Regions from separate parts of the Micromonospora sp. RV43 genome, predicted to be linked through region 3. Evidence: riboswitches for the same ligand, from Rfam matches in the RefSeq annotation. Region 3 holds a riboswitch; each other region holds the start of a gene.

Region 1 (7,666 bases), on a different contig from region 3:
TGGCCGGACAACCACCTGTTCGACGCCTGGTTCCAGTCCGCCGCGTCGGCGTCGCCGGTGCTGCACTGCCCGGGGCTGCGGGTCGAGCCGGTCGACATCACCGCCCGGCCCGCGCCCGGCACACCGCCGCCGGTGGTCGCCGCCGACGTGCCGCCCGAATGCCTGCCCGTCTGGGTCAAGCGGGGCTCACCGATCGTCGTGGTGGACGACGACCGGGCCGGCGGCGTGGTGATCCGCAACCGGGGTGTCTTCGGCGACGACCTCGTCCGTGGGCTCGTCGACGACTACGTCGCGGTGGTCTCGGCGCTCGTCACCGATTCCGGGACCACCCCGGCGGAGGTACACCTTCCTGACGGTGCGTGCTTCCTCGACCACGCGATCGGGTAGGAGTTCCGACGGACCGATCGGAGAGAGGTACGACGACCATGACGGACACCTCGACGAACCAGCACACGACGGAGCAGCCCGCGCCGCCGGTGCCACGCTCGGCCGTACGGGCCCGCTGGTCGGTGGCGCTGCTCTTCGTCATCATGGGCCTGGCCATCGGCGGGTGGTCGGCCCGCGTGCCGGAGGTGCGGGACGCGGTAGGCGTCGGCAACACCGGCTGGGGCCTGGCCAACATCGCCACGAACGCCGGGGAGCTGGTCTCCCTGGTCGTGGTGGCGGTGCTGATCAGCCGGATCAACACCCGCCGGCTGGCGCTGGCCGGGGCCGCGCTGATCCTGGTCAACGCGCCGCTGCTGGCCGCGTCCACCACAGTGGTGGCGCTTGTCGGCGGGCTGGCGGTCTGGGGCTTCGCGGCGAACCTGCTGGCCACGCCGATGAACGCCCAGTCGGTCGAGGTGCAGAAGCGCTACGGGCGGCCCATCCTGTCCACCTTCCACGCCGGCTTCAGCATCGGCATGCTGGCCGGCGGCCTCTGCGGCACCGGCGCCGCGGCGATCGGGATGTCCCCGTCGGCGCAGATGGCTGTCACCAGCGTCCTGCTGGGAGCGCTGCTGGTCGGTACGCACCGCTGGCTGCCTGATACGCCCCGGCAGGAGACGAAGGACGGCGAGGACCGGCGGCGGCTGCGCGACCGGTTCACCCCGCAGCTGCTGCTGCTCGCGGTGATCGCGTTCCTCGCCTCGTTCATCGAGATGGCCGGCGCACAGTGGAGCGCGCTGTACGCAACCGAGGTCGCGGGCGCTGCCGCGGTGCTCGCCGCGGCCACGTACACCTGCCTGTCGCTGGCCGCCACCGTCGCCCGGCTGTTCGGCGACCGGCTGGCCGGCCGGTTCGGGCGGATCCGCTTCGTCCGGCTGTCCGCGCTCGTCGCCACCGTCGGCGTGGCGCTGCCGGTGGCGTACCCCCATCCGGCCGCGGTGATGGCCGGCTTCGGACTGCTCGGCTTCGGCCTGGCGTGCGTGACCCCGACGGTGCTCGGCTTCGCCGGCGAACAGCCGGGCCTCACCTCGGGTGAGGGCGTCTCGGTGGTGGCGATGGGCCAGTGGCCGGGCGCGTTGCTCGCGGCGCCGGTGATCGGCCTGCTCGCCGGCGCCCTGGACCTGCGCAGCGCGTTCGTGGTGGTGGCCGTGATGGCGATCGCCGTGGTGGCGCTGATCGGGCGGGTCCGGGCGACGGCGCTGCCCGGCGAGAGCCCGGTCCCGCCCCGGCCGTGACGGCCGGGGCGGGGGTGGCGCTCAGAAGTCGTCGTCGAAGGTGACCGAGCCGGTCACCCCGACCTGGTACGCCGACACCCGGCGCTCGAAGAAGTTGGACAGCTCCTGCACGTCCTGCAACTCCATGAACGCGAACGGGTTGCCGCTGCCGTACATGGGGGCGATGCCGAGCACTGCGAGGCGCCGGTCGGCCACGTGCTGGAGGTACTCGCGCATGTCGGCCAGTGACATCCCGGGCACGCCCTGCCCCAGCAGGTCCTCGGCGAAGCTCACCTCGCACTCCACCGCCTCGGCCAGCATCTCCTTCACCTGCCGCTCCATCTCGTCGTCGAACAGGTCCGGCTCCTCGGCGCGTACGGTCTCCACCACGTCGAAGGCGAACGCCATGTGCATCGACTCGTCCCGGAACACCCAGTTGGTGCCGGAGGCCAGCCCGTTGAGCAGGCCCCGGGAGCGCAGGAAGTAGACGTAGGCGAAGGCGCCGTAGAAGAACAGGCCCTCGATGCACGCGGCGAAGCAGATCAGGTTGAGCAGGAACGCCCGCCGGTCCGCGCGGGTCCGTAGCTCGCGCAGCTCGAAGATCGAGTCGATCCACCGGAAGCAGAACTCGGCCTTGCGGGCGATCGACGGGATGTTCTCCACCGCGTCGAACGCGGCGAACCGTTCCTTCTCGTCCGGCACGTACGTGTCGAGCAGGTTCAGGTAGAACTGGACGTGCACCGCCTCCTCGAACAGCTGCCGGGACAGGTAGAGCCGGCCCTCCGGGGAGTTGACGTGCTGGTACAGGTTGAGCACCAGGTTGTTGGCGACGATGGTGTCGCCGGTGGCGAAGAACGCCACCAGCCGCGACACCAGGTGCCGCTCGGCCGGGGACAGCTTCGCCAGGTCGGCGAGGTCCGAGTGCAGGTCCACCTCCTCGACCGTCCAGGTGTTCTTGATCGCGTCCTTGAACCGGTCGAAGAAGCGCGGGTAGCGCATCGGCCGCAGGGTCAGGTCCATGCCGGGGTCGAGCAGCATGTGCCGGGTCGGTGCGGTGGTGGTCACTGGCATACCTCGCAGCTCTCGGGGTTCTCCAGGGAACAGGCCAGCGCCTCGTCGTCGCTCACGGCGGAGACCACGCCGGAGACCGGGGCGAGCACCGGCGCGACGGTGGCCTGCTGGATGCGGGTGGCGGGACGGGAACGCAGGTAGTAGGTGGTCTTCAGCCCGGCCTTCCAGGCGTACAGGTACATCGAGGACAGCTTGCCGATGGTCGGCGCGCTCAGGAACAGGTTCAGCGACTGGGACTGGTCGATGAAGGGCGCCCGCGCGGCGGCCAGGTCGATCAGCGCCCGCTGCGGCAGCTCCCAGGCGGTGCGGAACAGCTCCCGCACCGGCGTGGGCAACTCGGTGATTTCCTGCACCGAACCCTCGGCCCGCTTGATCCGGTCGCGGACCTGCGGCGTCCACAGCCCGCGCGCCTTCAGCTCCCGCACCAGGTACGTGTTGACCTGGAGGAACTCCCCGGACATGGTCTCGCGCTTGAACAGGTTGGACACCTGCGGCTCCACGCACTCGTAGCAGCCGGCGATGGAGGCGATGGTGGCGGTCGGCGCGATCGCCACCAGCAGCGAGTTGCGCAGCCCGTGGGCGGCGATCCGCTCGCGCAGCGCCGCCCACCGTCCGGCCTGCGCCGGCTCCGCGCCCCACAGGTCCGGGTGCAGGTCACCCTTCGCGGCCCGGGTCTGCGGGTACGCCGGATGCGGCCCGAACCGCTCGGCCAGCCCGGCGGAGGTCTCCAGCGCGGTCAGCAGGATCTCCTCCTGCACGCGAGTGGACAGCTCCTTGGCCTGCGCCGAGTCGAACGGCAGGCGCAGCGTGAAGAACGCGTCCTGCAACCCCATCAGCCCGAGCCCGACCGGCCGCCAGCGCGGGTTCGACGCCGCCGCCTGCTCGGCCGGGTAGTAGTTGATGTCGATCACCCGGTCGAGGAACACCACGGCGGTGCGGACCGTGGCGCGCAGCCGCTCCCAGTCCACGCCGTCGGCGGTGACGTGGGCGCCGAGGTTCACCGAGCCGAGGTTGCACACAGCCGTCTCGGCGTCGTCGTTGACCTCCAGGATCTCGGTGCACAGGTTGGACAGGTGGATCACGTTGCCCGGCTCGCCGGTCTGGTTGGACAGCCGGTTCGCGGCGTCCTTGAACGTCATCCAGCCGTTGCCGGTCTGCGCGAGCGTGCGCATCATCCGCCCGTACAGGTCCCGGGCCCGGACCGTGCGGACCGCGTTCTTCTCCGCCGCCCGGTACGCGGCGTCGAACGCCTCGCCGTACAGGTCGGGCAGTTCCGGGGCGTCCGACGGGTCGACCAGCGACCACTCGCCGTCGGCCTCGACCCGGCGCATGAACTCGTCCGGGATCCAGTTGGCCAGGTTGAGGTTGTGCGTACGCCGCGACTCCTCGCCGGTGTTGTCCCGCAGCTCCAGGAACTCCTCCACGTCCGGGTGCCACGGCTCCAGGTAGACGCAGGCCGCGCCCTTGCGCCGGCCGCCCTGGTTGACCGCGGCCACCCCGGCGTCGAGCGTCTTGAGGAACGGCACGATGCCGTTGGACCGGCCGTTGGTGCCCCGGATCAGCGCGCCCCGGCCACGCACCCGCGACCAGGAGATGCCGATGCCGCCGGAGAACTTCGACAGCTTCGCCACCTGGTGGTACCGCTCGTAGATCGAGTCCAGCTCGTCGCGCGGCGAGTCGACCAGGAAGCACGACGACATCTGGGTGTGCCGGGTGCCGGAGTTGAACAGCGTGGGGGAGCTGGGCAGGTACGCCAGGCTGGACATCAGCCGGTAGAAGCCGACCGCCTCGCCCGGGGTGCGGGACAGCCCGCAGGCCACCCGCAGCAGCCAGTACTGCGGCGTCTCCACCACCAGCCGCGACTGCGGGTGCCGCAGCAGGTAGCGGTCGGCCACCGTACGCAGTCCGAAGTACTCGAACCGCAGGTCGCCGTCCGGGTCCACGGCGTCGTCGAGCTTGCGGGCGTGCCGGGCCACGAACGCGGCCGTCTCGTCGCCGATCAGTCCCAGCCCGTGCGCGTAGGCGATCGACTGGCTGAAGCTCGCCACGCCCTGTCCGCGGACCTCCTTGTCCACGTACGCGGCGAGCAACCGCGCCGCCAGCTTCGAGTACTGCGGCTCCTCGCCGATCAGCTCCGCCGCGGTCTGGATCGACAACCGGTCCAGCTCGGCGGTGGTCGCCCCGTCGTAGAGCCCGCTTATCGTCTTCGTGGCCACCCGCAGCGGGTCCACCTCGTCCAGGTCGGCGACCCAGCGCTCGACCGCCCGGACGATCTTGCCGACGTCCACCGGCTCGGTGTCGCCGTCCCGCTTGCGTACCCGCATCGCCGGCCGGCGGGTCTCGGACCCGCCGGTTCCGGACGGGGGACTCTCCTGCACGACAGTCATGACCTCTCCTCGCTGTCACCGTCTGGAGACGGCGGGAGACGCCAACGGGCGCGGCGCACGGCCGGCCCGGCTGCTGGCGTCGGTCGTCCCGCGCGACCTCCGGCCGCCGTACGCGGAGGCGTACGGCGCGCTGGCAGGTCTTCGGACTCGCGGGCCCGACCGGGGTCGCCGGTCGCCTACCGGCCGTCGCTTCCCAGGCCGGTGGCCCAGTGCTGTTGACGGCTGTCGTTCCCACTCACCGCTGCGGGGCAGTCCCGGATTCCCACCGGGTTCCCTCTTGCCTCGGCCCCGCCCCGAAGGGCTCGGCCGAACCAGCTGCGGCACCACCATATATGGCGGTGAGGGCTTGCGTGCAACACCAGATGTCGTGTCGGCGTGTCGGAATGATCTCACTGTCCACAGTGCCTACCCCCGATTCCGGCGCGACCCGGCGGGCGCGATACTCGGCGGTATGGGGAATACCGGACGCCGCTGGGCGTGGGTGGCGGTCCTGCTCGTCGGCGTCGGGCTTCACCTGCTGGTGCTGGAGACACTCGCCGGCACCGGGACCGTCACGTTCGTCCCGGCGCTGATCGTGCTCGGCGCGTGCGTCGCACCCGCCACGTTCCTGGCCTTCGCCCAGGGACGGCCGGCCCGCCGCCCGGTCCCCGGCTCCGTCGTCGGCGTCGCCGCGCTCCTCGGCGGCGTGGTCGGCGTGGTCGCCGCCGGCTGGCTGGAGTACGGCACCCTGCACCGCCTCGGCGTCCTGCCGATGGCGCTCGTCGGCCTGGCCGAGGAGACCGCCAAACTGATCGTGCCGGCCGGCATCCTGCTGCTGTGGCGGCGGCACCCGTCCCCGGCGCAGGGCCTGGTGATCGGCGTGGCCTCCGGCGCCGGGTTCGCCGCGCTGGAGACCATGGGCTACGCGTTCGCCGCGTTCGTCGGGTCGGAGGGCAACCTCGGCGCGGTCGAGCGGACGCTGCTGGTACGCGGTCTCACCGCGCCCGCCGCGCACCTGGCCTGGACCGGGCTGACCGCCGCCGCGCTGTTCACGTTCGCCGCCGCGCCCGGCGGCCGGAAGCTGGCGGCGTTCCTGCTCACCTTCGCCGCCGCCGTCACGCTGCACACCTGCTGGGACACGTTCGGCACCCAGCCCGCGTACGTGTTCATCGGCGCCGTGTCGCTGGGCTGGGTGCTGCTGCGCCTGCACCTGGACCGCGAGCGGCCGCCCGCGTCCGGGACGCCGGCGGAGTCGAACCGGGACCGGCCTCATGGTCATCGCCAGTTCGCCGAGGTGGCGGGGTCGGAGCACTTCTGATGCCGCCACCTCGGCGTGATGGAGTCGATCAACCGGCCCGGGCATTGCCGACGCCCCACCGCGCCCCGCCACTCGCCCCGGTGCGTCTCAGCCGGCGGCCAGCCGGACGCCGAGCGCGACGAAGGCGACAGCGCAGAGCCGGTCGACGCGCCGTGACCAGCGGCTGTCGCCCCACCGCCTGGCGAACCGCCCGGCGCCCACCCCGAGCGCCAGGTCCACGGCGAGCTGCACCGCGACGAACAGCACGCCGAGCAGCACCAGCTGCGCCGCCACCGGGCCCGCCTCGGGCCGGACGAACTGCGGCAGGAAGGCCACACTGAACAGGATCATCTTCGGGTTGAGCAGATTCGTCAGCAGCCCGCGCCGGAACGCCCGCCCGGCGCCGCCGTCCGGCCGGTCCGCCGGTGCGCCGGGCCGGCCGGTGCCGCGCAGCGCCCGCAGGCCCAGCACGATGAGGTACGCCGCACCGGCCCACCGGATCGCGGTGAACAGCACCGGGGACGCGGCGATCAGCGTGGCGAGCCCGGCCACCACGGCGGCGACGTGCACCGCCTCCCCGGCGGCGACCCCGAGCGCGGCCACCGCGCCCGCCCGTGGGCCGTACCGGGTGGCGTTGGCGAGCACGAACATCATGTCCGGCCCCGGGGTGAGCATGAGCACCACGATGGCGGCCAGGTAACCCGCGAGCGTGGCCGCCGACAGTCCGAGCAACGGTCAGCCCTCCCCGGCGCCGTCGAGCAGCGCCCGGCGCAGCGCCAGCCGGTGTTCGCGCCGGATCTGCGCCTCCCGGTAGCGCCGCCGGTCGCCGTCGGTCTCGGCGTGCAGCGGCGGCACCGGCCGGGGCTGCCCGTCGTCGTCCACCGCCACCATCACCAGGTGCGCGGTCGCCACGTCCACCGGCGGCACCGCGCGGTCCCACCGGTCCGCGCTGACCTTCACCGCCACCTCCATCGAGCTGCGGCCGGCCCAGGTGATCCGGGCGTCCACGTGTACCACGTCCCCGACGCGTACCGCCCGCAGGAACGCGGTCTCGTCGATGGCGGCGGTGACGGCCGGGCCGTCGGAGTGGCGGGCGGCGACCACACCGGCGACCGAGTCGATCAGGTTGAGGATCCGCCCGCCGTGGACCGTGCCCATCAGGTTGGTGTGGTGCTGGTCCATGATCTGCGACAGGGTCAGGTGCGAGGCCGACGGTGGTCGGCCGGTGAGCGTGATGGTGTCGGGCACTGTGCGGTTCCGTCCTCGCAGAAGCGGACCGCCGACCGGCCGGG
Region 2 (7,666 bases), on a different contig from region 3:
CCGGGCGCGCGACGACGCCAGAGCAGTTGCCGGCACCCGGTGCGCCGCCGGTCACACCTAGGGAGCGGCGATGCTCGGCGGGGCGCCGGCGCCGAAGGACCAGCCCTCGACACTGCCCGGCGCGGGGTTGTAGCCGGTCGCCCCCGACGTGCTGTAGGACCAGGAGCCGCCGCTGGACGCATGCCAGTACGACCAGTACGCCGTGGCCGGCGGGGTGTTGACGCACGGCTCCGTCGCGGCGGTGGGCTTGCCGTTGATCCGGCAGACGAAGGCCAGGCCCCAGCGGGCGGTGCCGGTCACTGTGAAGCCGGCGGCCTGGAGCGCGGCCAGGCCGGTGGCCGGATCGCCCGGCGCACAGGCGACCTGGACGCCGCCGCCGAGCGCGGCGAAGTCGACGACCACAGTGACTCCCGAGGTGCCCGCGCAGGCGGCGGCGTGCGCCGCCCGGGGCGCGGGTTCGACTGCGGTCAGCGCGACGCCGGCGACGACGGCGGCCAGCAGGCCGGCCAGCCAGGTGCGGACTGTGGAACGATGACGGAACACGGATCCTCCTGTGATCGGGCGAGCGGCGAAGGGGTTCACGGGCAGGCGAGCGCCGGTGCGCCGGGGTCGGCGCCGGCGGCGGACAGACGGGCGTACCCGATCCCGGTGAGACCGAGGACGGCCTGGGCGGTCGCCCGGGGTGCGGTGGCCGGGTCGAAGCCGCCGCCGTCGAAGTCGACAGCGCCCCTGTCGGCCGGCGCCCCGGCGCAGCCGACCTGGAGTCCGGCGAGGAATGCCCGGGCCCGCGCCCAGGCCGGCAGCCGGTGGCCGTCGCGCAGGGCCTGCGCGGCGAGGCCGGTGCTGTTGGCGTTCGGCGTGCCGCCCGCGTTGGCGAAGCCGCCGTCGGCACGCTGAACGGACACCAGCCAGCGCAGCCCGGCGGCGGCGTCGGCCGGACGGTCCGCGGCGCGCAGCGCCTGTGCCGCGAGCGCGGTGGCGTCCACGTCGGACGTGCAGACCGGTTGCGCGGGCAGCAGCGGGTAGCCGCCGTCCGGGCACCGGGTGCCGGCCAGCCAGGCGGCCGCCGCCGGTGGCGCTCCGCCCGCCGTACGGTCCAGCGCCAGCAGCGCGAAGGATTGGCTGAACGCGTTGCTGTAGTCGCCGTACGCGGACCGGTCGCTGAACCTGCCGGCCGGCGTCTGGAGCGAGCGCAGCCGGGCGATCAGGTCCACCCCGCCGACGCCGGCCGGGTCGCCGCCGCGCACCTGCACGGCGAGGGCGAGCTTGGCGGTCGCACCCGCGTACGCCTCGGAGACGCCGTCGCCGAGGTAGCCGTCGCGGATGTCCGGCCGGGTGACCCAGGCCAGCGCGTCGCCGCCGTGGTCGTCGGCGACGCCGGTGGCGGCGAAGGCGAACACGGCGTCGAGGGTCAGCCCCTGGTCGGGGTACGCGACACCGTCGAAGACCGCCTCGAAGCGTTCGCCGTCGACGAGTTGCCGGGCGAGCCAGCCGCCGGCGGCCTCCGGACGGGTGAGGGCGGCGCGCTCGGGGGCGGCGACGGCGGGTGTGGTGAGGGTGAGAGCAGCGAGTACGCCGCAGAGGAGCGCGAGCAGGCGGTGCCGGCTTCGGCGGACGACCATCGGAAGCGCCTTTCCGGCCCGGCGGTCGTCGAAAGCCCGGACGACCGCGGCAACGCCGCGTCGACCGGGACTCCGACCCGTGGGCCACGACGGGTGGGGAGCGGATGCACGCGTACGACGGGTATTCGGGCTCGCCGCCGCAGATCTCTCTGGGCGGCCTACCGTTGCGGGCCAGCGCCGGATTTCGACCGGTCTTCCCCCGCACGTACACGCGGTGGTTCAGTTGTCGCGACAGTCTGCTGTGGCCGGAGCGCCGATGTCAATGCGCCAGGATCCGGACACGTGCCGTGACGGCCGGCAGGACGCCCGGTGAAGACCGGGCGTCCTCGACCGCGTGGTCACTGTCAGCGGGGCCGGGAGCCGGTCATCGGCGGAACGGCCCGGTGACGCAGTAGGTGATGCCGCCGGAGGACGAGCCGGTCGTGCCGCGTTGCGACGAGAAGTACAGCCGGTCCCCCGCCGGGGTGAACGCCGGCCCGGTGATCTCCGAACCGCTCTGTCCGGTGATCCGCAGGAAGACCGAGATCTTGTCGTCGGGCGTGATCATGCAGATCTCCATGTTCCCGCCGTCCTCCGCGACGTACAGGTCACCGGCAGTGGACCCGGTGATGTTGTCGACCCCGGTCAGCGGAGGGGTGCCCGGACTGACCAGGTTGTCGTCGTAGGCGAGCTCGTACGTGCCGGCGGCCAGGTTGACCTGCCACACGCGGTTGTCGCCCTTCGTGGTGAACCAGACGGTGTCATCCGCGTAGTGACAGCCCTCGCCGCCGTTGAACGTCTTCGCGCCGGACACCTGCTGCCGGGTCGGGGTGGGCGAGCCGTCCGGGTCGGGCACCGTGGCCCAGGTGAACGTGCCGGAGGTCGCCGTACCGGCGCGGAAGACCTGGAGGGTTCCGGCGGAGAGGTCGCCCCAGGTGGTCGGCACGAACCGGTAGAACTTGCCGTCGGTCTCGTCCTCGGTCAGGTAGACGACCCGGCGGACCGGGTCGGCCGCGGCCGCCTCGTGCTTGAACCGGCCCAGCGCGGGACGCGCCACGGCGGTCCCGCCGAGGGGGTACGTCTCGAAGACCCGCCCCAGGGACACCTCCTCGCAGGAGAGCCAGGTGTTCCACGGCGTCTTCCCCCCGGCGCAGTTGTTGTTGGTGCCGGAGAGGATCCGCGACGCCCCGACCACGGCGCCGCTGGAGTTGAAGACGAGGCGTGAGGCACCGCCGCCCGCACCGGCTGACACCTCGGAGTTCGACACGTAGATCCAGCCGGTGCCGTTCGGGAACACGGCGCCACCGTCCGGAGCGTCGTGCCAGGTGTACGACGTCCCCGGCACCGTCCGACGGGATCGTGCGACGATCGAGCTGGTGAAGCCGGCCGGCAACTGGATGCCGTTGGCGTCGGCGGGCTGGAGCCCACCGTAGGGGCCCGCCGCGTTCTGCGCCGGGGCTCCGTACGCCGCCGACCACGCGGTGAACGGCAGCGCGACAGCGCCCGCACCGACGACAGTGGCCCGCAGCATTGCTCGACGATCCATGGAACCTCCTCGGTAGGTTCCCCAGATCTGACCGGGCGGAGCTTACGCACATCGATCTGTTGGATGAACGTCGATGGACGCCTCGGTGCGCGGCGTCGTGTCACCGGCCGTCTCGTCCGTCGCCTGCCGGTGACGGGAGCGACTCGCGGTCGGCCCCCGCCACCGTTCGCATGGCTGGTCAGCCCTTGCGCCACTTCTGGTTGGCCGTGCCCCCGCAGTCCCAGAGCTGGAGCCTCGCGCCGTCGTTGCCGTTCCAGTCCTTGATGTCGACGCACTTGCCGGCCTGGAGGTTGACCAGGTCTCCGGCCGCGTTCAGGGTGAACTGCTGGGCGCCGGTGCCGTTGCAGGTGTAGAGCTGCACCGCCGCCCCGTTCGCGGTGGACCCGGCGTCGACGTCCATGCACTTGTTGTTCTGGCTCTTGAGCGCCGTGCCGCTGAACGTCCACTTCTGCGCGTTGGTGTTGTTGCAGTTCCACATCTGCAACGGCGCGCGGTCGACGAAGTTGGAGCTCGGCACGTCGATGCACTTGTTGTTCCAGTTGCTGACCACTGGCACCCCGGTGGTCGGGGTGCTGCCGCCACCGCCGGTGAACGGGCTGAGGATCAGTCCGGCCGAACGGGGATCGCCGTCGTGCACCAGCGACTCGAATCCACCGACGTCGTCGAAGGCGAACGCGTACGCCCGGCCGTCGGTCATGTTGGCGTGGATCAGGCGTGCGTACTGGTTGGTGGGGTTGCTGCGGTAGAAGTCGGCGGCGTTCGTGCTGGGCTGGGTGTCGACGGTGCCGAGCGTGCCTCGGTTGAGGGCGGCGCAGAGCGTACGCGAGATCGGGCCGACCACCTGGTCGTTCGGCGCGGGCAGGTCGCCGTCACAGCCCCAGACGCTGGCCGAGGAGGGCCGGTTGAAGGAGGCGACCACCTGGCCGCTGCCGTTGGTGAAGGTCATGGTGTTGCCCGAGGTGCGGCCGTAGTACCGGATGGCCGGCTGGTCGGCGAAGGGCGCCACGGTCAGGGTCTTCGTGGTGTACGCGTTCCACGCGGACGCGATGTACGAGTCCAGGTACGTGGTGCTCAGCAGGCCGGCCCCGGCCGCCTTGCCCGGAGCCAGGACGCGTAGCACGGTCCCGTCGGAGCGGGTGTGGACGGTGCCGGCCCAGCCCGGCTGCGCCCGGATCCCGTCGATGACCGCGTTGCGTCCGTTGGCCACCACGTCGCCGGTGCGCTTGGTGACGCCGTTGGCGCCGGTCACGGTGACCGCGTGCGGGATCGCGAACATGTCGACCTGGGAGCTGTTGAGCCACAGCCCGGAGTCGTTGTAGGTGAACTCGCTCCAGTCGAAGAGGATGTCGCGGTTCGCGTCACCGGCCGCCCAGGGCGCGGGCTGCACCAGTCCGTCCGGGGTGAGGAAGAACTTGAGCTTCTGCCCGAGGGAGAAGTAGGCCCGGCCGGAGAAGCCGCGGGGGAACTGGATCGTGGTGCTGCCGCCGTTGCCGGGGCCCGGTATGGAGACGTCCGGCGCGGGTGACGGCGGGAGCTGCCCGCCGGTCCACGGCACGAAGGTGCCGCCGGAGGTGACGTAGCCGAGTCGGCCGGAGGACAGCTGGACGCCGATGACGTAGAGGTGGACCGGGTCGCTGCGGCCGGTGGTGTTGGTGACGGTGACCGGCAGCAACGCCGGTCCGACCGCCTGGGCGGGCGTGGCGACGACGGCGCCGGTGAGCCCGGCGAGCAGGGCGGACGCGGCGGCGAGCAGCCTTCTTCGGAGACGCATGGGGACACCTCGCGGGAGACGGGGGGACGGGAGAGCGCTCTCTCAGCAGGGTCCAATTGTTAATATTGTTTGTCAATAGGTGGTTGCCTATGGATCAGGGCCACGGCGAAGGTCACCGGTTGATTAAGATCCACTACGGAACAGTCGACTGTGGATTGGGTAGGTAGGTACATGAAACGCATGCTTTCGGCGCTGACGGCGCTGGTGACCGTCGCGGCGGGCCTGACTGTCGGCGCCCCCGCCGCCCAGGCGGCCGGCTCCTGCTCGGGGACCATCACCTACAGCCAGGTGCAGTCGTCCGGGCTCGGTGAACTGGTGATCTACTACAACAGCAGCAACGGGGGCACCAACAGCGCCTGCTTCTACCACCGCGGCGCGGCGTACGGGAGGTCGGCGCCGACCTTCGTGCAGATCTACCGCTGCGCGGAGCGGTCGGGCGAGGGCGCGCACTGCACCCGGTCGGGCGGCGCGGACACCAATTCCGGTGACTTCAGCTATTACGCCGGCCCGGTCGCCGTCACCGGTACGGCGAACTACTGCGTCGAGGCGGTCGGCTACATCGGATGGGCCGGTGAGCGCCACCAGATCTACAGCCGCCGCCAGGGCTGCTGAAACCGCTCCCCTTCCCCGGACCGGGGCCGGCGCACGATGAGCGCCGGCTCCCCGGCCGGGCCGGGTCAGACGGCCAGCGCGCGGCGGCACCTGGTGAGTTCCGCGCGCAGATCCCGGCGCAGGGCGCGGTCCAGGCCGGGCTGGGCGAGCGCCTGGGCGAAGTCGCGGGCCGCCTCGTCCCACCGGCCCAGCCGGGCCAGGGCCGTACCCCGGTTGTAGCGCGGCACGGGGGCCTCCGACAGCGCCACCGCCCGGTCCAGGTCGGCGAGCGCGGCGGCCACGTCGCCGCGCTCGAACCGGGTGGCGGCCCGGTTCGTCCACGCCTCCACCAGTTCGGGGTCCCCGTTCAGGGCCCGGGTGAGCAGTTCGTCGGCCTCGGCGGGCCGGCCGCGCTCGGCGAGGACCAGGCCCAGGGTGCACAGCAGCGCGGGCTCCTGCGGAGCGCCGGCCAGCCCGGCCCGCGCACCCGCCTCGGCGGCATCCAGCGCGCCGCGCTCCACGTGCAGGTTGACCAGGGCGATCCGGGCGTCGAGGTGCCCCGGTTCGATGGCGAGCACCCGCTCCAGGTCGGCGCGAGCCCGCTCGGGGCGGCCCCGCTCCTGCTGGAGCACGGCCCGGTTGTAGTACGCCTCGGGCAGATGCGGTCCCAGCCGGATGGCGGCGTCGTAGTCCCTGATCGCGGCTCGGGTCCGGCCCGCCGCCCGGTGGAGGGCGGCGCGGTCCACGTAGTACTCGCAGTTGTCGGGGTCGTGGGCGATCACGGTGTCCAGATCGGCCAGCGCCCGCGCCGGGTCGCCCAGCGCGAGGTGAACCTGCGCCCGGTTGTGGCGCAGCCGGGCCAGGTCCTGCGGGCGTTCGCCGGGGCCGAGCGCGGCCGTCAGCCGGGTCAGCCCGTCGTCGACGAGCCGCAGCGCGCGGTCGGGCCGGCCTGCCCGGCTGTCCAGCAGCGCCAGGCCCTGCTCGTAGAAGACCGTCGACAGCAGCCGCCGGCGTGGGTCGGCCAGTTCGGCGGCGAGGCGCAGCGCCACCTCCAGCCAGTGCCGGGCCAGCGCCGGGTCCTGGTCGGCCGGCGGCAGGTGCCGGGCGTGCAGCATGGCGGTGGCGTACGCCGCCGACATAGTGATCTTCGGGTCGTCGGTGACGGCCCGCGCCTCGTCGTAGAGGTCGAGCGCCTCGGCGGCCCGGTTCAGAGCCGCCAGGGCGGTGGCCAGGCCGGTGGTGAACGCCCACCAGTGCCGCAGGTCGCCGTCGGGGGTGACCGCCGCCCGCCCGCGCCGGGCGACCCGGGCCGCGTGGTGGTAGTAGCCGCGGGCCAGGCTGTCGCCCAGGGCCCGTCGCAGCGCCTGCGGGGTGCGCTCGTCGGGCGCCGGATCGGGGGCACCGTCGTCGCGCAGGTCGAGGCGCACCGGGGCCGGCCCGAGCCGGCGGGCCAGCGCGTCCAGCAGTTCGGCTGTCGTCTCGTCGGCGCCGGCGACGTGATCGAACCGGACGGTCACGGGCCGCCGGAGCGTGCCGGCCCAGGCCGCCACCAGCTCCGCCGCGCCATAGGCCAGGCAGGCGGTACGGCGGGCGGGGTGGAAGCGGATCGGCTCCTCCTCGGCGGCCGGCCGGGCCGCCGGGTCGAGCTGGGGGGCGATCGCGTGCAGTTCGACCGCGTGCCGGGCCGCCAGGCGGGGCCGGTCGGCGGCGACCCGGCCGAGGAAGGCCGAGACCCCGGCGTACGGCCCGTGGTCGCGGTGGCAGTCGTAGCGCTCCGCCCCGTCCGTCACCGCAGGGCCCACCGCCGCAGGGGCGGGCGCCCGGGAGCGCCCGCCGGGCCGGCAGTTACCAGCACCACTCGATCCACAGGCGGCGTGCGCCGGACACCAGGCGGAGTGCAGTCGTGCGACGGATGGTCATCGTCCTCATAGGAACCTCCGATGTGATGCACCTCAGGGCTGGCCCAGAGCGTAATGCCAGTCGATGGAAATAAGAAGGGTTCTCGCGATTCGCGGCGGGCTGATCGCACCGCCACGCCGAACGCCGCCGTCGCGGCGCCGGCCATTCCGCTGCCGAGCAGGCGTACGACGGTCAGCGCGACAGCATCCGGCGGACCCGGCGGCCCACCGCTTGCTTGACCTGGTCGCGCAGTGGCTG
Region 3 (7,666 bases):
AGCTGCTCGACCGGTTCGGCCTGACGGTCGAGGTCGCCGCCCCGCGTGACCCCGTCCTGCGGGTGCAGGCGGTCCGCCGCCGGCTCGCATTCGACGCCGACCCGGAGGGCTTCGCCACACGCTGGGCCGGCGAGCAGGAAGCCCTGCGCACCCGGCTGGCCGCCGCCCGGCGCTCGCTGGCCGGTGTCGTGCTCGACGACGAGACGCTGACCAGGATCGCCGAGCTGTGCGCCGCGTTCGACGTGGACGGCCTGCGTGCGGACCTCGTCACCGCTCGCGCCGCCGCGGCGCACGCGGCCTGGCGGGGACGTACGCGAGTGACACTCGAGGACATCCGCATCGCCGCCCGTCTCGCGCTGCCGCACCGCCGCCGCCGCAACCCCTTCGACGAGCCCGGCCTGGACCAGGACCGCCTGGACGACCTACTCGGCCACAACGACCCCGACCCCGGACCCGACGGTCCCGGCGGCGGTCTGCCCGACGACACCGGGCACGACGGATCGGCCGGGGACGTGCCCGGCTCTCCCGGCGAGAGCCCGCCCGTACCGGAGCCCGAACGGCAGGCCGCCACATCGATGGCATCCGCGGGCGAGCCCGCACGTGCCCGCTTGCTGGTCGTGAAAGGAACCGGCGACGGTCAGGCCGGCCGGCGGTCCCGGGCACGAACACCGCAGGGCCGTGTCGCCGGGCAGCGGCGGCGCACGTCCGGCGACGGCCGGCTGCACCTGCCGGGCACCATCACCGCGGCGGCGCCGCATCAGCATTCCCGGGGTGGCTTGACCGGCGGTCGCGGCCTCGCGCTCGTGCCCGGCGACCTGCGCCGGGCCGAGACCGTCGGGCGCGAGTCGAACCTCGTGCTGCTGTGCGTGGACGCGTCCGGTTCGATGGCGGCCCGCCGCCGCATGGAGCAGGTCAAGACCGCTGTGCTGTCGCTGCTGCTGGACGCCTACCGCCGCCGGGACAAGGTCGCACTGGTGACGTTCCGCCGGCACACCGCCGAGGTCGTCCTGCCACCGACCGGCTCGGTCGACGTCGCCTCCCGCCGCCTGGCCGACCTACCGGCCGGTGGCCGGACCCCGCTCGCGGAGGGCCTGGAACGCAGTGGCGAGGTGCTGCGCCGGGAGGCGCTGCGCGACCCGTCCCGCCGGCCCCTGCTCGTCGTGGTGACCGACGGCCGCGCCACCTCCGGCCCGGACCCGCTGGGTCGTGCCCACCGCGCCGCCGCCGCGCTCGCCACCAGCGGTGTCCAGGTCGTCGTCGTGGACTGCGAGACCGGACGATTCCGGCTCGGCCTCGCCGCCCGGCTTGCCACTCATCTGAGGGCCGAGCACGTGCCGCTCGGTGAAGTGACCGCCGACGGGCTCACCGGGGTCGTTCGCACGGCGACCGCTCCGCGGGCGGGGGTGGCCTGATGCCGCAGGGTAAGCCGCTCACCGTCGCGGACGACGGCAGCACCACCCGCCAGCGGCGCAACCGGCCGCTGCTGATGGTCCACACCGGAAACGGCAAGGGCAAGTCGACCGCCGCCTTCGGCATGGCGATGCGCGCCTGGAACCAGGGCTGGGACATCGGGGTGTTCCAGTTCGTGAAGTCGGCCAAGTGGCGCATCGGGGAACAGACCGTCCTGGAGAGGCTCGGGCTGCTGCACGAGCAGACCGGCGAAGGCGGGCCAGTCGAGTGGCACAAAATGGGCTCCGGATGGTCCTGGAGCCGTAAGAGCGGCACCGAGGCGGACCACGCCGCGGACGCCGCCGAGGGCTGGGCGGAGGTGAAGCGCCGTATCCAGGCGGAACGGCACCAGCTCTACATCCTGGACGAGTTCACCTATCCGATGCAGTGGGGCTGGGTCGACGTCGGCGACGTCGTGGAGACACTGGTCCACCGTCCCGGCCGTCAGCACGTGATCGTCACCGGGCGCCGGGCCGACCCCCGGCTGATCGAGGCAGCCGATCTGGTGACCGAGATGCAGCACGTCAAGCACCCGATGGACGTCGGCCAGAAGGGCCAACGAGGCATCGAATGGTGAGCCTTCCGCGGCTGATCGTCGCGGCGCCGGCCTCCGGCCACGGCAAGACCACGGTCGCGACCGGGCTCATGGCCGCGCTGGCCGCGCGCGGGCACACCGTGTCGGGGCACAAGGTGGGGCCCGACTACATCGACCCCGGCTACCACGCGCTGGCCACCGGACGCCCCGGCCGCAACCTCGACCCGCACCTGACCGACCCCTCACTCGTGATCCCGCTGCTGCTGCACGGCGCACGCGACGCGGACATCGCCATCGTCGAAGGGGTCATGGGCCTGTTCGACGGCCGCATCGGCGGCGACGGTTTCGCCTCCACCGCGCACCTCGCGGCCCTGACCGCCACCCCGATCCTGCTGGTCGTGGACGTCTCGCACACCTCGCGCAGCGTCGGGGCCGTCGTGCACGGAATGGACACGTTCGAGGCCGGCGTCACCGTCGCGGGTGTCGTGCTCAACAAAGCCGGGTCCGCCCGCCACGCCGCCGAGGCGGCCCGGGCGGTGGAATCCACCGGCGTACCGGTGCTCGGGATCCTGCACCGCGACCAGGGTGTCAGCGCCCCGTCGCGCCACCTCGGGCTCGTGCCGGCAGCCGAACGTGAGGAGGCCGCCGCCGCCCTGGACGTGCTGGCCGAGCAGATCGCCCGCCACGTGGACCTCGATGCGGTGCTGCAGGTGGCACGCACCGCACCCGATCTGGACGCCCAGCCATGGGACCCCGCCGCGCACGTCCGGCGGCCGGGCGCCGGATCACCGGTGGTTGCGGTCGCGGCCGGGCGTGCCTTCACCTTCCGGTACGCCGAGACGACCGAGCTGCTGCAGGCGGCGGGCTGCACCGTCGTCCCGTTCGACCCGGCCCGCGACCAGCGGCTTCCCGCCGGGACACGCGGGCTGTACCTCGGTGGGGGGTTCCCCGAGGTACACGCGTCCACGCTGAGCGCCAACACGACGCTGCGCCACGAACTGCGCCAGGCCGTCCTCGACGGCGTCCCCACCGTCGCCGAGTGCGCCGGCCTGCTGTATCTGTGCCGCTCCGTCGACGGCCATCCCATGGTCGGGGCGCTCGACGCCGAAGCAGTCATGACGCCGCGCCTCACCCTCGCGTACCACCGTGCCGCACTCGGCTCGGACCAGCTGCTCGGCGAGCGGGGAACCGCTGCCACCGGCCACGAATTCCACCGCACCACCGTCACACCCGGTCACGGCGAGCACCCCGCCTGGCGCATCGAGGGCCGCAATGCCGGATTCGCCTCCCCCAGCCTCAGCGCGTCCTATCTGCACGTGCATTGGGCTGGGCAACCGCATCTGGCCCAGTCGTTCACCGAGGCCGTACACCGGACGGCTGTCTCCTCAGCACGTTAGGAATCACCGTCACATGCAGCTGAACCTCACCGGCCGTAGCGTGCTCGTCCTCGACGGGAGCGCACCCGCCGCCGTCACGGTCAGTGCGCTGCTGCACAGGCGCGCCCTGGTCACCGTCGCCGCGCCGGCCGTGTGCGCCGCGCTGGAGGACCTCGCCCTCCGCGGGCGCCTGACCTGGGTCACCACCCCGGTCGACGAGAGCCGGTTCGACGTCGTGCTGCGTACCGTCGCACCCTCGGAGGCCGGGGCACCGGCAGCGGTCCGAACGGCCGGACACGTCACGCTGGTCGGCGCCGGCCCGGGCGATCCAGGGCTGGTCACCGTCGCCGGACGCGCGGCCGTCAAGCAGGCCGACGTGATCCTCACCGACCGGCTCGCCCCGTGGGAGGCCCTGAAGTGGGCGCGCCCGGACGCCGAGATCATCGACGTCACCAAGGTCCCGTACGGGCGGAGCACGAGCCAGGAACAGATCAACGCGCTGCTCGTCGAGCACGCCCGCGCCGGACGGCACGTTGTGCGGTTCAAGGGCGGCGACTCGTACGTCTTCGGCCGCGGCTTCGAGGAAGTCACCGCGTGCGCCGAAGCCGGCGTCCCCACCACCGTGATACCCGGCGTGACCTCCAGCATCGCGGCCCCGGAGCTGGCCGGCATCCCGGTCACCCACCGCGGACTCGTGCAAGGCTTCACCGTCATCTCCGGCCACGTACCGCCCGGCCATCCCGACTCGTCGATCGACTACGCCGCCCTCGCCCGCACCGGCACCACCCTCGTGGTGCTGATGGGCATGCGCAACCTCGCGGCCATCGCCGACGCGCTCGTCGCCGCCGGTCTCGACCGGAACACACCATGCGCCGTCGTCGCGGACGCCGCCTCGGCCGGCCAGCGGGTGCTGCGCAGTACCCTCGCCGACGTCGTCGCCGACACCGCCGAGGCCGGCATCGGCGCGCCCGCCGTAACGGTGATCGGCCACGTCGTCGCCCTCGGACCGGCCGCCGTGCAGGCAGTCGCGACAGCGTCGCGTTGCTCCGATACCTGATATGGTCGTGCCACCCTGCTGAAGGAAGCCGGTGTGAATCCGGCGCAGTCGCGCTACTGTGACGCCGCTCGCGGCGAAGCCAGACCCTCCAGCCAGGTCGACCACCCATCGACGGGACGCAGCATCCCAAGGAGTGTCATGCCTCAGGCGACCACGGCCATTCCGGCCGTTCTTCCCACCATCCCCGTTCGCGCGCTCGCCCCCTGGGCGCTGTTCTTCGCGCTGGTCACCGCCGTCGTCCTGTATTTCGTGGGCGCCGAGCAGGGAGCTTTCTCCGTCTTCGAGGGCACCTTCATCCACGAGCTGACGCACGACGCACGGCACGTGCTGGGCTTCCCCTGCCACTGACACCACGCCACGCGGCAGTTCGCCCGGCCCGGCCGGAGTTTTCGTCTTTCCTCGTCACCGGCGCTGCGGGCGTTTCGTGATGCCCGCGGCCGGCTCTCGAACGGACCCTTGATGACCCCTCGCACTTTTCTCGTTCACGGGCTGCTGGCCGGGCTCATCGCCGGTTTCGCGGCCTTCCTCGTCTCCTACGTCGTCGCCGAACCCCAGGTCGATGCAGCCATCGCCCTGGAGGAAGCCGGTGCCGCCGAGCACCCGCACGACAATGCCACCGCCGAGCAGTCTCACAGCCACGATGAGGAGGAGGCCGAGGTCTCGCGTGGCACCCAGTCCACCGGGGGCCTGGCACTGGGCACCATCCTGGTGGGCATCGTCCTCGGTGGAGCGACCGCGCTCGCTGCCGCCTTCGCCGCCGGGCGTCTGGGCTCCCTGTCCGCACGGGCCAGCACCGCGGTGGTCGCCGCCGTCGGTTTCGTCGCCACCGCCCTCGTGCCGTTCCTCAAGTACCCCGCCACACCACCGGCGGTCGGCTCCGGTGACACGATCAACGAGCGGACCGCGCTGTACTTCGGGTTCTGGGCACTGAGCCTGGCCGCCGCGATCGGCGCCGTGGTCCTGGCCCGGCGTCTGCTGCCCCAGCTGGGCGCATACTCGGCGGTGCTGGCCGGTGCCGGCGCCTATCTCGTGGTCGTCGTGGTCGCCGGGGCTCTGCTGCCGACGGTCAACGAGGTCGGCGGTTTCCCGGCCGACACACTCTGGTACTTCCGCATCTCGTCGATCACGACCCTGGCCGCGACTTGGGCGGTCCTGGGTGCAGTGCTGACCGGTCTGGTCGGACGCGACGCGGACCGTGCCGCCGAGCGGCTGCGCCGCCAGGAGCTGGCGGCCACGCTCTGAACCTTCCCGGCTGAACCTCGCGTCAGGGTGCGGGCAACGCCCGCACCCACGCCAGGGCGGCGTCCACGTCACGGACCAGCGGCACTCCGGCCGGCGGCCCGGCGCGGCGCACGATCACGACCGGCATCGCCCGCTCGGCGGCGACCTCCAGCTTCGCGACCGTGTGGTCACCGCCGGAGTCCTTGGTAACTAGAACGTCCGTGCCCGCCATCACCTCCCGCTCGTGCGCGAGGGTGTAGGGACCGCGGCTGCGCAGCAGCTTCCACGACACCGGCAGAACGATGTCGGGCTCGTCCACCACGCGAACCAGGCACGCGTGCCGGCGCAACGGTTCGACGAAGTGCGCCAGCGACTGCCGTCCGACGGTGAGGAACGGCCGGTCGCCCAGACCGGCCGCCACCCGGGCAGCTTCACTGTGGTCACCGGCCCAGTACCAGGCCGACGCCTCGGGGCGAGCGGCCCAGCCGGGCCGTTCCAAACGGAGCAGGGGAACCCCGGCGGCCGGGCACGCCGCCGCCGCGTTGGCGCTGATCTTCTCCGCGAACGGGTGCGTCGCGTCGACCACGGCACGCACCCGGGTCTCCGCCAGGTACGCGGCCAGTCCTGCGATCCCGCCGAAGCCACCGACGCGGACCTGCCCCACCGGCAGCCGGGGACGCGCGACCCGCCCCGCCAGTGAGGTCACGACCACGGCACCGTCGTCGACGAGCGAGGCCGCCAGCGCGCGGGCCTCGCCCGTCCCACCGAGCACGAGAATCCTCACGCGTAGGGTCCGATCACCGGCGCCGCGGGAGCGCCCCGCTCGGCTAGGTTCAGCAGCGCGTCGACCTCCAGGTGTTTCTCCGCCAGGTCGGCGAGCAGATCCAGCCGGGCCTGCCGGGCCGGCTCTGCGCCCGCCGCCAGCGCCTGCACCCACTGAGCATGGCCGATCTCCGCCCCACCCGCACACGCCATCGAATTGTTCGCCATGTTCCGTGCCTTGAACGGAGCGACCCGAACACCGCGCCGTGCGAACGCCCGGCACAACGCGGTCGTCACCCGGCTCTTGCCCGCGTCCGACGTCGTGCCCGCCACCATGAGCCGCCCGGTTCGGCGAGCCTGTCCTTCCACCGCCCCAGTATCGCCTGCTGTCCATCCGCCGGACCGCCGGGCTCGGCGTGGGCGAGGTCCAGCCCGGGCTGGTGTCCGACGCTGCCCACCACTTCGGCCATCAGCAACGTGACCTCATGGACGAGTTCGTCCATGCTCTGCCCTGTCTGTGACTGGACCAGGGCCAAGGGCGAGTTCGGCGAGCAGCATGAAACCCGGGTGCGCACGGTCTCGTCGCCGATGGCGCCCAGCAGTTCCTCGGCGCCGGCGAAGTCACCGCGGTGTCTGGCCGCAATGACTCCCGCCGCCTGCTGCGCCGCGAGGAACGCCGGCCCAGCGCCGGCCTCGGTCATCGCGCCAGGATAATCGGGTTGCCGGCGCGGGGCGCGTCGAACCGCCGGGTCACGTCCGACCAGTGAACCGGTGGCCGCGTCGAGCGCCGCGTGCAGCAAACGGTTTCGCGCCGTCGAGGAAACACCTGTGCACGAATACGCCCAGACGCGCGGCCATCTGCTCGGCGAGCTGGTGGATCGTGTCGTGGCCAGCGTGGTGGGTGACCGACCGGGCACCGGCAGCACGTGCCGGGTCATGACGGCGGCCGGAACTCAATGACGGTCCGCCCGTCGTGAACCCGCACGTCTGCGTCGACGCCGTACACGTCGGCGAGCAGCGCCGGGGTGAGCACCCGTGCGGGTGGTCCCGCGGCGACGACCCGGCCGTGGTGCAGCACGACGACGGTGTCGCAGAACATGACGGCCAGGTTGAGGTCGTGCAGCGCGGCGAGGGCGGTGACCTGCGATCGGCGGACCAGGTGCAGCAGCTGAAGCTGGTGGCCGATGTCGAGGTGGTTGGTGGGTTCGTCGAGCAGCAGCAGTTCCGGCTCCTGGGCCAGCGCGCGGGCGAGCTGGACGCGCTGGC

Evidence for each region. A riboswitch is a leader RNA that binds a small molecule or an ion and turns the genes downstream of it on or off. The one in region 3 is predicted to bind cobalamin.
Region 1: another riboswitch for cobalamin. It lies ahead of ABD52_RS05850 (ribonucleoside-diphosphate reductase subunit alpha); the one in region 3 lies ahead of ABD52_RS20235 (CbtB-domain containing protein).
Region 2: another riboswitch for cobalamin. It lies ahead of ABD52_RS27115 (peptidase); the one in region 3 lies ahead of ABD52_RS20235 (CbtB-domain containing protein).

Annotation. Positions count from the first base shown of each region.
Region 1 is NZ_LEKG01000014.1:55,452-63,117, forward strand. It holds gene ABD52_RS05835 (condensation domain-containing protein) at 1-387, shown strand, start outside; gene ABD52_RS05840 (MFS transporter) at 426-1,661, shown strand; gene ABD52_RS05845 (ribonucleotide-diphosphate reductase subunit beta) at 1,683-2,711, opposite strand; gene ABD52_RS05850 (ribonucleoside-diphosphate reductase subunit alpha) at 2,702-5,035, opposite strand; cobalamin riboswitch at 5,213-5,429, opposite strand; gene ABD52_RS05855 (PrsW family glutamic-type intramembrane protease) at 5,550-6,395, shown strand; gene ABD52_RS05860 (LysE family translocator) at 6,483-7,106, opposite strand; gene ABD52_RS05865 (acyl-CoA thioesterase) at 7,110-7,622, opposite strand.
Region 2 is NZ_LEKG01000139.1:2,247-9,912, forward strand. It holds gene ABD52_RS27110 (hypothetical protein) at 58-543, opposite strand; gene ABD52_RS27115 (peptidase) at 579-1,622, opposite strand; cobalamin riboswitch at 1,721-1,857, opposite strand; gene ABD52_RS27120 (alkaline phosphatase PhoX) at 1,987-3,147, opposite strand; gene ABD52_RS27125 (beta-1,3-glucanase family protein) at 3,326-4,918, opposite strand; gene ABD52_RS27130 (hypothetical protein) at 5,090-5,530, shown strand; gene ABD52_RS27135 (tetratricopeptide repeat protein) at 5,596-7,299, opposite strand; gene ABD52_RS27140 (polysaccharide pyruvyl transferase family protein) at 7,601-7,666, opposite strand, start outside.
Region 3 is NZ_LEKG01000083.1:3,930-11,595, reverse strand. It holds gene ABD52_RS20255 (magnesium chelatase subunit D family protein) at 1-1,412, shown strand, start outside; gene cobO (cob(I)yrinic acid a,c-diamide adenosyltransferase) at 1,412-2,026, shown strand; gene ABD52_RS20245 (cobyrinate a,c-diamide synthase) at 2,020-3,381, shown strand; gene cobA (uroporphyrinogen-III C-methyltransferase) at 3,395-4,417, shown strand; adenosylcobalamin (AdoCbl) riboswitch at 4,417-4,557, shown strand; gene ABD52_RS20235 (CbtB-domain containing protein) at 4,556-4,765, shown strand; gene ABD52_RS20230 (CbtA family protein) at 4,877-5,659, shown strand; gene ABD52_RS20225 (cobalt-precorrin-6A reductase) at 5,682-6,422, opposite strand; partial or broken gene ABD52_RS40920 (cobyric acid synthase CobQ) at 6,551-6,736, opposite strand; gene ABD52_RS40915 (hypothetical protein) at 6,694-7,101, opposite strand; gene ABD52_RS20210 (ABC transporter ATP-binding protein) at 7,335-7,666, opposite strand, start outside.